DNA from 4 places in the Pantoea sp. X-Soil-OKNW-556 genome. Region 3 is predicted to be linked to each of the others. Evidence: predicted binding sites of a transcription regulator. Region 3 holds the regulator's gene; each other region holds the start of a gene.
What was found. Region 3 encodes PurR, which represses purine synthesis genes. Its sites were predicted from a motif close to CANGCAAACGTTTGCNTG; they were not measured.
Positions count from the first base shown of each region.

Region 1: the regulator PurR is predicted to act here: its motif matches at 2,153-2,170, upstream of purM (phosphoribosylformylglycinamidine cyclo-ligase).
Region 2: the regulator PurR is predicted to act here: its motif matches at 1,074-1,091, upstream of purH (bifunctional phosphoribosylaminoimidazolecarboxamide formyltransferase/IMP cyclohydrolase).
Region 4: the regulator PurR is predicted to act here: its motif matches at 1,918-1,935, upstream of purT (formate-dependent phosphoribosylglycinamide formyltransferase).

Region 1 is NZ_AP035990.1:3,288,203-3,291,188, reverse strand. Features, by position in the region: gene AC6I8T_RS15395 (T6SS immunity protein Tli3 family protein) at 1-296, shown strand, start outside; gene purN (phosphoribosylglycinamide formyltransferase) at 415-1,053, opposite strand; gene purM (phosphoribosylformylglycinamidine cyclo-ligase) at 1,050-2,090, opposite strand; gene upp (uracil phosphoribosyltransferase) at 2,332-2,958, shown strand.
Region 2 is NZ_AP035990.1:289,014-291,999, forward strand. Features, by position in the region: gene purH (bifunctional phosphoribosylaminoimidazolecarboxamide formyltransferase/IMP cyclohydrolase) at 1-937, opposite strand, end outside; rRNA gene AC6I8T_RS01295 (16S ribosomal RNA) at 1,540-2,986, shown strand, end outside.
Region 3 is NZ_AP035990.1:1,919,779-1,922,764, forward strand. Features, by position in the region: gene punR (DNA-binding transcriptional activator PunR) at 1-784, shown strand, start outside; gene purR (HTH-type transcriptional repressor PurR) at 781-1,806, opposite strand; gene cydH (cytochrome bd-I oxidase subunit CydH) at 2,092-2,181, shown strand; gene AC6I8T_RS08915 (C40 family peptidase) at 2,244-2,986, opposite strand, start outside.
Region 4 is NZ_AP035990.1:2,537,792-2,540,777, reverse strand. Features, by position in the region: gene AC6I8T_RS11930 (bifunctional 4-hydroxy-2-oxoglutarate aldolase/2-dehydro-3-deoxy-phosphogluconate aldolase) at 25-663, shown strand; gene purT (formate-dependent phosphoribosylglycinamide formyltransferase) at 702-1,880, opposite strand; gene AC6I8T_RS11920 (tellurite resistance TerB family protein) at 2,044-2,697, shown strand; gene AC6I8T_RS11915 (S9 family peptidase) at 2,818-2,986, shown strand, end outside.

The DNA.
Region 1 (2,986 bases), 1.4 Mb from region 3:
GTATTTATATGTCTTCTCACCCTTTCGATGACCCGCGTCTGCAACCCGGCGGAACAGGTGTGGATTATGTTGTGGAGTTCAGGGGAAGAAAAATACCGCACCATATCGATGCCATACGTCCGGCTGAAGGCCTGGATACATCATTATGGGGCCGTGAATATATCGATCCGCGCATTTTACATCGCTCGGTAAACCAGTATTACACCAACTTCCAGAACCTGCCGGACCGGATACCTGAAGTCAAAAATTATCAGGGCTGGACGCATATGAAATGCGACCTGAATGCCGGGCTATGAATGTCGCTGCGCCATTTTCGCGGCACAAAAAACAAGCGCGATAAATCGCGCCGCTACGGAGGGTTGCAAATACGGTAGCGGCGCGATTTATCGCGCGAAGTCAGTATTGAATCTGAGATCAATCGTGAGCGTAGCCCTGCGGTGGCAGCGGTTGATCATCCAGCCAGGCCGCACCCTCGCGCATCTGCAAACGTCCTTCCACAAACCAGCTAATCACCAGCGGATAGATGGCGTGTTCCTGGTGCTGCACGCGGGCGGTAACATCCTCTTCCGTATCATCGGCAAACACCGGTACGCGCGCCTGTAAAATAATCGGCCCGCCATCCAGTTCATCGGTGACGAAATGCACCGAAGTACCATGCTCTGCGTCGCCATTCTCCAGTGCCTGCCGATGGGTATGCAGACCGGGATATTTTGGCAACAGGGAAGGGTGGATATTGACCAGACGGTCATGATAATGCGCGACAAATGCCTGGCTGAGGATACGCATATATCCCGCCAGCACCACCAAATCAGGGGCGTAAGCATCAATCTCCTGCATCAGCTGGCGATCAAAGGCCTCACGGTCAGCGAATTGACTGGCAGCCAGCGCATGAGTCGGCACACCGGCTTCCTGCGCACGGGTTAAACCCAACGCTGAGGATTTATTACTGAAAACGGCAGCCACGCTGCCGTTAATACGCCCGCTTGCGCAGGCGTCAAGGATGGACTGAAGATTGCTGCCGTTGCCGGAGATCAGTACAACCAGTTTTTTCATGGGTTGATAACCACACGCTCTTCAGAATCAGACGCTTTGATCACACCAATCTTCCACGCCTGCTCACCTGCGTCAGTCATCAGCTGTACCGCTTTATCAGCTTCGGCTGCGCTCAGCGCAATCACCATGCCCACGCCACAGTTAAAGGTGCGGTACATTTCGTGACGGCTAACATTACCGGCCTGCTGCAACCAGTTGAACACTGCCGGCCACTGCCAGCTGCTTTCTTCCAGCACCGCCTGAGTGTTATCCGGCAGTACGCGCGGAATGTTTTCCCAGAAGCCACCACCGGTCAGGTGCGCAATGGCGTGCACATCAACCTGTTCGATCAGGCTCAGGATGTTTTTCACGTAAATGCGGGTCGGTGCCAGCAGATGATCGGCCAGCGGTTTGCCTTCCAGCTGTTTGGTTTCCGGGTTAGTCTGGCTGACTTCCAGGATCTTACGTACCAGCGAGTAACCGTTAGAGTGCGGGCCACTGGAACCCAGCGCGATCAGAACATCGCCATCCTGCACTTTCGAACCGTCGATGATCTCTGATTTTTCCACCACGCCGACGCAGAAACCCGCCACGTCGTAATCTTCGCCGTGATACATGCCAGGCATCTCTGCGGTTTCACCGCCAACCAGCGCACAGCCTGATTGCAAACAACCTTCAGCGATACCGGTGATCACCGAGGAAGCGGTGTCGACATCCAGTTTGCCGGTGGCATAGTAGTCGAGGAAGAACAGCGGCTCAGCGCCTTGCACCACCAGATCGTTCACGCACATCGCCACCAGATCGATACCGATGCTGTCATGGCGCTTAAGATCCATCGCCAGACGCAGCTTGGTGCCGACGCCGTCGGTGCCGGAGACCAGCACTGGCTCGCGGTATTTCTGCGGCAGCGCACAAAGCGCGCCAAAGCCCCCCAGTCCACCCATCACTTCCGGGCGGCGGGTCTTTTTCACTACGCCTTTAATGCGGTCAACCAGAGCGTTACCTGCGTCAATATCAACACCGGCGTCTTTGTAGCTGAGAGAGGTCTTGTCGGTCACTGCGGAATCCCCACGCGAGTTGCGGTTGGTGGTTAAAATAAAGCGGCGTAATTCTACCAGCGCAGGCAAACGTTTGCGAGTCCCATCTCACGCCCCCTTTGCACGGCACCGCTTTTTCGCTAATCCTTAATCTCAGATGGTGGAAGGCGTTGTATTGACCAATGACATATGGCGCAGCAGGAAAAAGGCGGTATAATCCCGCGATTTTTTTTTAGCTCAACTCAATTCCGGGAGAACAATCATGAAGATCGTGGAAGTCAAACACCCGCTGGTCAAACATAAACTGGGCCTGATGCGTGAGCATGATGTCAGTACTAAACGCTTCCGCGAACTGGCGTCAGAAGTTGGCAGCCTGCTGACTTATGAAGCCACTGCCGACCTGGCAACCGAGCGCGTTACGATTGAAGGCTGGAATGGCCCGGTAGAAATCGAACAAATCAAAGGCAAAAAAATTACCGTCGTACCGATTCTGCGTGCCGGTCTGGGCATGATGGAAGGCGTGCTGGAACACGTACCGAGCGCGCGTATCAGCGTGGTCGGCGTTTACCGTGATGAAGAGACGCTGGAACCGGTACCGTACTTCCAGAAACTGGTTTCCAACATCGAAGAGCGCATGGCGCTGGTGGTGGATCCGATGCTGGCAACCGGCGGCTCGATGATCGCGACTATCGACCTGCTGAAAAAAGCCGGTTGTAACAGCATCAAGGTGCTGGTGCTGGTGGCGGCACCGGAAGGTATTGCCGCGCTGGAAAAAGCGCATCCGGACGTTGAACTCTATACCGCTTCAATCGACAAAGGCCTGAACGAGAAGGGATACATTATTCCTGGTCTCGGCGATGCCGGCGACAAGATTTTCGGAACCAAATAAATAAAGCAGCCGGCCAGAGAGTCGGCTT
Region 2 (2,986 bases), 1.6 Mb from region 3:
TAGGATCGGTTTTGTATGCGCGCTCATAGGCGTCCAGAATCGAGCTGCCCACAGCCACACCGCACGGGTTGGCGTGCTTCACAATCACGCAGGCGGCTTCGCTGAACTCTTTGACACATTCCAGAGCAGCATCAGTATCAGCGATATTGTTGTAGGACAGCGCTTTACCCTGCACCTGCTGGGCAGTGGCAACCGAGGCTTCCGCCACGTTCTCTTCTATATAGAAAGCGGCATCCTGATGGCTGTTCTCGCCGTAACGCATATCCTGCTTCTTAATGAAGTTCAGGTTCAGGGTACGCGGGAAACGACCAGCAGGTTCTTTGCTCTCGCCGTGATAGGCCGGCACCAGGCTACCAAAGTAGTTAGCAATCATGCTGTCGTAGGCGGCAGTGTGTTCGAAGGCTTTAATCGCCAGGTCGAAACGGGTTTCCAGCGTCAGAGAGTTTTCGTTGGCGTCCAGCTCGGCAATGATGGCGTGGTAATCGCTGCTCTTAACGACAATTGCCACGTCTTTATGGTTCTTCGCGGCGGAGCGCACCATGGTCGGGCCGCCGATATCGATGTTTTCAACCGCATCTTCCAGCGTACAGCCCGGCTTCGCCACGGTTTGGGCGAAGGGATAAAGGTTAACGACCACCATGTCGATAGGATTGATAGCGTGCTGCGCCATGATGGCATCATCCTGGCCGCGACGACCAAGAATGCCGCCATGCACTTTCGGGTGCAGCGTTTTGACACGTCCATCCATCATTTCCGGAAAACCGGTGTAGTCAGACACTTCAGTGACCGGCAGGCCCGCATCTGCCAGCAGGCGTGCAGTGCCACCTGTGGAGAGCAGCTCAACACCACGGCTGGAGAGTGCCTGAGCAAATTCGAGGATACCGGCTTTGTCTGAGACACTCAGCAGAGCGCGGCGTACTGGACGACGTTGTTGCATGGTGGTTTTATCCCTTGGCTTTGTTTCGCGTAAATAAGAGCGTTACATCAAGCTTAGCGTTTTTCTTCTATATAGAAGAAACGTTGGCCTCAGGTAACGCCCCAAAAGGGGCATCCTTCACGTCGCGGGGCATTGTAGCGAAAACGTTTGCGCGATGCTCGCCTAAATTCATTTCTGTCGTGAGGTGTGGATAACTTTGTGTGTAAGTGGGTATAAGGCGGGGTTTTGCTGTGGAATGCAGCGAACGGTTGTTTTTATTGAAATTAGCGGTTGCGTGCGCCGAACAACTCCCTATAATGCGCCTCCATCGACACGGCACAACGGTTTACGAAATGCGGTGTTGAGAGAGAAGTTCTGAAGGAACTCTCGCCAGAGAAAATCGCTGAAAAAAGTGATTGACTCTGAAAGAGGAAAGCGTAATATACGCCACCTCGCGACAGACGGTTAACCCGCTGCTCGCACTGCTCTTTAACAATTTATCAGACAATCTGTGTGGGCACTCGCAGGATTGATATCAAAAGTCTACGGACTTAAAAAATATCAAGTCTCAAGAGTGAACACGTAATTCATTACGAAGTTTAATTCTTTGAGCATCAAACTTTAAATTGAAGAGTTTGATCATGGCTCAGATTGAACGCTGGCGGCAGGCCTAACACATGCAAGTCGAACGGTAGCACAGAGGAGCTTGCTCCTTGGGTGACGAGTGGCGGACGGGTGAGTAATGTCTGGGGATCTGCCCGATGGAGGGGGATAACTACTGGAAACGGTAGCTAATACCGCATAACGTCGCAAGACCAAAGTGGGGGACCTTCGGGCCTCACACCATCGGATGAACCCAGATGGGATTAGCTAGTAGGTGGGGTAATGGCTCACCTAGGCGACGATCCCTAGCTGGTCTGAGAGGATGACCAGCCACACTGGAACTGAGACACGGTCCAGACTCCTACGGGAGGCAGCAGTGGGGAATATTGCACAATGGGCGCAAGCCTGATGCAGCCATGCCGCGTGTATGAAGAAGGCCTTCGGGTTGTAAAGTACTTTCAGCGGGGAGGAAGGGATGATGTTTAATACGCATCGTCATTGACGTTACCCGCAGAAGAAGCACCGGCTAACTCCGTGCCAGCAGCCGCGGTAATACGGAGGGTGCAAGCGTTAATCGGAATTACTGGGCGTAAAGCGCACGCAGGCGGTCTGTCAAGTCGGATGTGAAATCCCCGGGCTTAACCTGGGAACTGCATTCGAAACTGGCAGGCTAGAGTCTTGTAGAGGGGGGTAGAATTCCAGGTGTAGCGGTGAAATGCGTAGAGATCTGGAGGAATACCGGTGGCGAAGGCGGCCCCCTGGACAAAGACTGACGCTCAGGTGCGAAAGCGTGGGGAGCAAACAGGATTAGATACCCTGGTAGTCCACGCTGTAAACGATGTCGACTTGGAGGTTGTGCCCTTGAGGCGTGGCTTCCGGAGCTAACGCGTTAAGTCGACCGCCTGGGGAGTACGGCCGCAAGGTTAAAACTCAAATGAATTGACGGGGGCCCGCACAAGCGGTGGAGCATGTGGTTTAATTCGATGCAACGCGAAGAACCTTACCTGGCCTTGACATCCAGAGAACTTAGCAGAGATGCTTTGGTGCCTTCGGGAACTCTGAGACAGGTGCTGCATGGCTGTCGTCAGCTCGTGTTGTGAAATGTTGGGTTAAGTCCCGCAACGAGCGCAACCCTTATCCTTTGTTGCCAGCGATTCGGTCGGGAACTCAAAGGAGACTGCCGGTGATAAACCGGAGGAAGGTGGGGATGACGTCAAGTCATCATGGCCCTTACGGCCAGGGCTACACACGTGCTACAATGGCGCATACAAAGAGAAGCGACCTCGCGAGAGCAAGCGGACCTCATAAAGTGCGTCGTAGTCCGGATTGGAGTCTGCAACTCGACTCCATGAAGTCGGAATCGCTAGTAATCGTAGATCAGAATGCTACGGTGAATACGTTCCCGGGCCTTGTACACACCGCCCGTCACACCATGGGAGTGGGTTGCAAAAGAAGTAGGTAGCTTAA
Region 3 (2,986 bases):
GCTGGCGGTGCCGTTGTTCGAACGTCAGCATCGGGAAGTGGTGCTGACGGCAGCCGGGGAGCATTTTGTCCGGGAAGGGCGTAGTGTTATCAAAAAAATGCTGGCGACGCGGCGGCAGTGCCAGCAGTTGGCAAATGGCTGGCGTGGTCAGCTGAGTATCGCGGTGGATTGCATCGTTAAACCTCATCGCACCCGACAACTGGTGAAGGATTTCTACCGCCACTTTCCCGACATGGAGCTGATTATCAGTTATGAAGTGTTTAATGGTGTCTGGGATGCACTGGCCGATGGGCGGGTCGATGTAGCGATTGGGGCCACTCAGGCGATCCCGGTCGGTGGGCGTTTTGCCTTTCAGGATATGGGCGCGTTGAACTGGCGCTGCGTGGTCAGCCCCGATCATCCGTTGGCAAAAAGTACCTTGTTGGATGACGAGACGTTGCGGGCCTGGCCTTCTCTGGTGCTGGAAGACACTTCGCGGGCGTTGCCGCGGCGCATGACCTGGACGTTGGATAATCAACGCCGGCTGGTGGTGCCGGAATGGGAAACCGGCGTCGACTGCCTGCTGGCGGGACTTTGCGTGGGGATGGTGCCGGGCCATTTAGCCCGGCCATTACTGGATAGCGGAGCATTAACCGAGTTACCGTTACCCACGCCGTTCCCGGATAGCCCATGCTGCGTCAGTTGGTCGGAACAACGGAACTCGCCAGCTCTGGGTTGGTTGCTGAGTTATCTCGGCGATGCCGAAACGCTCAACTATGAATGGTTGAGCGAAACGGAAACCTAGCGGCGGTAGTCGCGGAACGGGCCGTCAGCGACTGAACGGCGTTCAATTAGCGTTGGCTGAACTTCAATGGTTTGCGGTTCTTCACGTTTGCTGGTGATACGATCCAGCAGCATTTCCAACGCTTTTTCACCTAACTGAGCTTTGGGTTGATGAACGGTGGTCAGCGCCGGCGTGAAATAACGTGCGTTGCGCACGTTGTCATAGCCGATCACTGAGATATCCTGCGGGACCCGCAGACCCATTTCATCCGCAGCACAGATCGCGCCCATCGCCATGATATCGCCACCGCAGAACACAGCAGTCGGGCGTTGCTTCTGATTGAGGATCTGCTGCATCGCCTGATAACCGGATTCCGGTTCAAAATCGCCCTGCACAATCCACTCGGGCCGCACGGTGATGCCTGCCTCATTTAGCGCCTGCATGAAACCGGCATGGCGGCCACCGCCGGTGTTGCGCTCCATTTGTCCGGGGATGGCACCAATGTCACGATGACCGCGTTCAATCAGGTAACGCCCGGCGAGATAGCCGCCCTGAAACGCATTGTCCTGCACCGTATCGGTAAAATCGCCACGCGATGCGCCCCAGTCCATCACCACCATCGGGATATTACGGTTCTCTTCCAGCATGGTCAGCAGGTCGTCAGGGTATTCTGAACACATCACCAACAGGCCATCGACACGCTTCTGCGCCATCATCGACAGATATGCGCGCTGTTTTTGCAGGTCGTTATGCGCATTGCCCAGGATCAGCGTGTAGCCGCGATCGAAACAGTGATTTTCCACCGCCTCGATAATCTCGGCAAAATAGGGGGCTTCACTGGAGGTGGCCAGCAGCCCCAGCGTTTTGGTGTGGTTGACTTTCAGGCTGCGCGCCACGGCGCTGGGCGAGTAATGCAGCTCTTTGATCGCTTCCCATACGGCGTTACGCGTCTCTTCCGCGACAAAACGCGTTTTGTTGATGACATGCGAAACCGTGGTGGTGGAGACACCGGCGCGTTTCGCCACATCTTTAATTGTTGCCATGAAAATGGTACTCCCGGGCTTATCGCAACTAACTGATAAGTATATTGTTAAACGTTTGCGTCTGCTAATGGTTTTGCGCCCCGATTTTCGGGGCGAATGGCGAAGAAAAAGACATTAACACCTGGTCAATAACGCTTTAACTTGCCGCAAACACAGCGTGCGCAAAATCTGTTGCGCAACGAAAGGCGGCGATTCTAGCAAGCTGGCGCGGATAAGACGAGATTTTTGCCGGAGGCTGTGAGAAAATTACGATAACCCTTCATTTATTGTGACTAAGGAGTTGTGATGAGTACAGACCTGAAACTGGCGCTGTTTACCACTGTGGGCGCGCTACTAATGATTATCGTGTTCAGCTTCACCGCGATCCTTCATTAATAAAAAAGCCGGACCTGAAAATCAGGGTCCGGCTTGTTGTTTTATCGGGTATCGGGCGTTTTTTAGCGGATAGTTTTGGGGGTCATCATACGGCGTGCCCCGACGTAGTGTTTCAGCCAGTAATCCTCACCCAATGCACTGATTTGAATATCTTTACCGGTACGAGGCGACTGGATAAATTTGCCATTACCAAGATAAACACCGACATGATCGGCAGTGCCGCGATTATTGATGCGGAAGAACACCAAATCCCCTTTCTCCAGCATATCGCGCTTAATCGGTGCCGCATCCCGCAGGTGATACATTTCGTTGGCGGTGCGCGGGAATTTATATTTGACCAGGTCTTTGTAGGCGTACCACACCAGACCGCTGCAATCGAAACCGGTATGCGGTGAAGTGCCACCCCATTGGTATGGTTTACCAATCTGCCCCATCAGCTTGTTCATCGCGGTTTCGCGTGCTTTCTGATAGCGCTGACGGTGAGAATTGCTCATCTTGATGGTGGTCAAATCGCGGTCATCGTCCTGCTTCGCGCTTCTCTTCGCCAGACGTTGGTGACCATATTTTTTTGACGGTGATTTCAGCAGGGCTTTCTTGCTGCGGGTTTTATGCAGCGCCGTTTCCATTTTCGGCTGTTTTTTCAGCTTTAGCTTCTGAACACTGGTAGCAAGACGGGATTTTTTGGTGCTGGTTTTTACCGGACGTCGCTTGCGACGCTCATCTTCGCGCGCACTTTTTTTCTCAGCGTTATGCAAACTGGCATTGATGGGCGCATGCGGTGACGCAGAAGCCACATTAAAAAACA
Region 4 (2,986 bases), 620 kb from region 3:
TGACTGAAACCCTTAGGAAACGTGATGAAAAACTGGAAAACAAGTGCAGAACAGATCCTGACCACCGGACCGGTTGTTCCGGTCATTGTGGTAAACAAACTCGAACACGCCGTACCCATGGCTAAAGCGCTGGTGGCGGGCGGTGTTCGCGTGCTGGAAGTGACCCTGCGCACGCCAGTGGCGATGGATGCGCTGCGTGCCATGATTAAAGAAGTTCCGGAAGCGATTGTCGGGGCGGGAACCGTTATCAACCCCCAGCAGTTGAAAGAAGTGACCGACGCGGGCGCGCAGTTTGTCATCAGCCCCGGTATCACCGAACCGTTGCTGAAAGCGGCTGTAGAAGGCCCGGTGCCGTTGATTCCGGGTATCAGCACCGTATCCGAGCTGATGACGGGTATGGACTATGGTCTGCGCGAGTTTAAATTCTTCCCGGCGGAGGCCAACGGTGGCGTGAAAGCGTTACAGGCGATTGGCGGACCCTTCCCACAAGTACGTTTCTGCCCAACTGGCGGTATCTCACCGGCTAACTATCGTGACTATCTGGCGCTGAAGAGCGTGCTGTGTATTGGCGGCTCATGGCTGGTGCCGAACGATGCGCTGGAGGCGGGTGACTGGGATCGTATTACCCATCTGGCTCGCGAAGCGGTAGCGGGCGCGAAATAAGTGATGAGCGGTGAGCCGGGTGCTCACCGCATCAGGTGTTAACCTTCGACTTTCACCGCGGCTGCGGCTTTGATAGCGCGAGCAACGGCGTCATCGGTATTCTCACCGGTGGCGAGCGCCACGCCCAGACGGCGTTGACCGGCGATTTCCGGCTTACCGAACAAACGTAACTGCAAGCCCGCACCCAGTGCCGCTTCAACATTTACGAAGCGTACATTGGTGCTTTCCAGTTGCGGCAAAATCACCGCGCTGGCCGCTGGGCCATACTGACGAATACCGCCAACCGGTAAACCGAGGAAGGCACGGACATGCAGCGCGAACTCAGACAGATCCTGAGAAATCAGCGTTACCATGCCGGTATCGTGTGGACGCGGTGACACTTCGCTAAAGATCACCTCATCGCCACACACGAACAATTCCACGCCAAACAGGCCATAACCACCCAGTGCCTTAACCACTTTTTCCGCGATAGCTTGCGCGAGTTGCAGGGCGAGGTCGCTCATTTGCTGGGGTTGCCAGGATTCACGGTAATCGCCATCTTCCTGACGATGGCCGATCGGGGCACAGAAATGTATGCCATCGACAGCGCTGATGGTCAGCAGCGTGATTTCGAAATCGAACTTCACCACGCCTTCAACAATCACACGACCGGCACCGGCGCGCCCACCTTGTTGCGCATAATCCCAGGCCTTGTCGAGCTGGCTGGCTTCGCGAATAAAACTCTGCCCTTTACCGGAAGAACTCATCACCGGCTTGACGATGCATGGAAAACCAATGGCATTGGCGGCGGCAACAAAGTTTTCTTTGCTGTCGGCAAATTGGTAGGTGGAAGTCGGCAATGCCAGTTCCTCGGCAGCCAGACGACGAATCCCTTCACGATTCATAGTCAGACGCGCGGCGCGCGCGGTGGGCACCACTTTTTGCCCTTGCTGCTCCAGCTCAAGCAGTTTTTCGGTGTCGATGGCTTCGATTTCCGGCACCACGAAATCCGGTTTCTCCTGGGCAATCAGCGCGGCCAATGCGTCGCCATCCAGCATGTTAATGACATGGCTGCGATGGGCAACATGCATGGCAGGCGCATCGGCGTAGCGATCGACAGCAATCACTTCCACACCCAGACGCTGGCACTCCAGTGCCACTTCTTTACCCAGCTCGCCTGAACCTAACAGCATGACACGCGTTGCGGCAGGACGCAGCGCGGTTCCGAGAGTCGTCATAATTTCACCTTAGCAGTCAAAATGCGCGCGCAGTATATACGAAAACGTTTGCGTTCTCATCTTTTCAGCACGGCAACGTTTGCCTTACTTTGCGTCGTTCTGACGTTTCCTGACATCCACTGCGGCAGCATGTGAAACCCGGTTCTTAAACAGGAGTTAAACGATGAATAACTGGTTGCAGCAAATTCAATCGGTACTGAAAAAGCAGGGAAGCAGCGGTAGGGGTAGCGGGTTAAGCGACATGCTGGCACCGGGGGCGTTAGGTGGGCTGGCGGGTTTGCTGATTGCCAGCAAATCCTCCCGTAAGTTGCTGACCAAGTACGGTGGGCAGGCGTTGATTATTGGCGGTGGAGCCGCAGCGGGTGCCGTGCTGTGGAATAAATATAAGCAACGGGTACGTGAAACCCATCAGGATCAACCGGGTTTCGGCCAGGTGCAAACGCCGCTGGATCAGCGTGCTGAAAGGTTGGTCACCGCCCTGGTGTTTGCGGCCAAGAGTGATGGGCATATCGACGATCGTGAACGTGCGGCGATTGAGCAGAATATTCATCAGGCGGGTTACGGCGCGCAAGCGGAAGCCCTGATTCAGCAGGCGATGAACCGCCCGCTCGATCCGCACTGGCTGGCGGCTGATGTGAAAAATGAAGAAGAGGCACTGGAACTCTATTTTCTCAGTTGCGCAGCTATTGATGTCGACCACTTTATGGAGCGCAGTTACCTGACCGCATTGGGCGATGCCTTAAAGATCCCGCAGGATGTACGCGACGAAATGCAAAAAGATCTCGCCGCTGAAAAAGCCAGCTTACCCGCCAGTTAACCCCCGCACAGGCCACCTGGGTGGCCTTGTTTTACATTTTCCTTGTACTCAATGGCTTGGCTTCCTGCGCGATCGGTGCCACGCTTGCACAATGTTGTCTCTTCAGGGAAATGAACCATTATGAATCATCCTCAGGCAAAAAAAGTCCCTCACCAAATGACCCTGCATGGGGAAACTCGCACCGACAATTATTTCTGGCTACGTGATGATGATCGGGAAAATCCCGAGGTGATCGACTATTTGCATGCTGAAAATGACTATGGCAAAGCGATGATGGCTACGCAGGCGC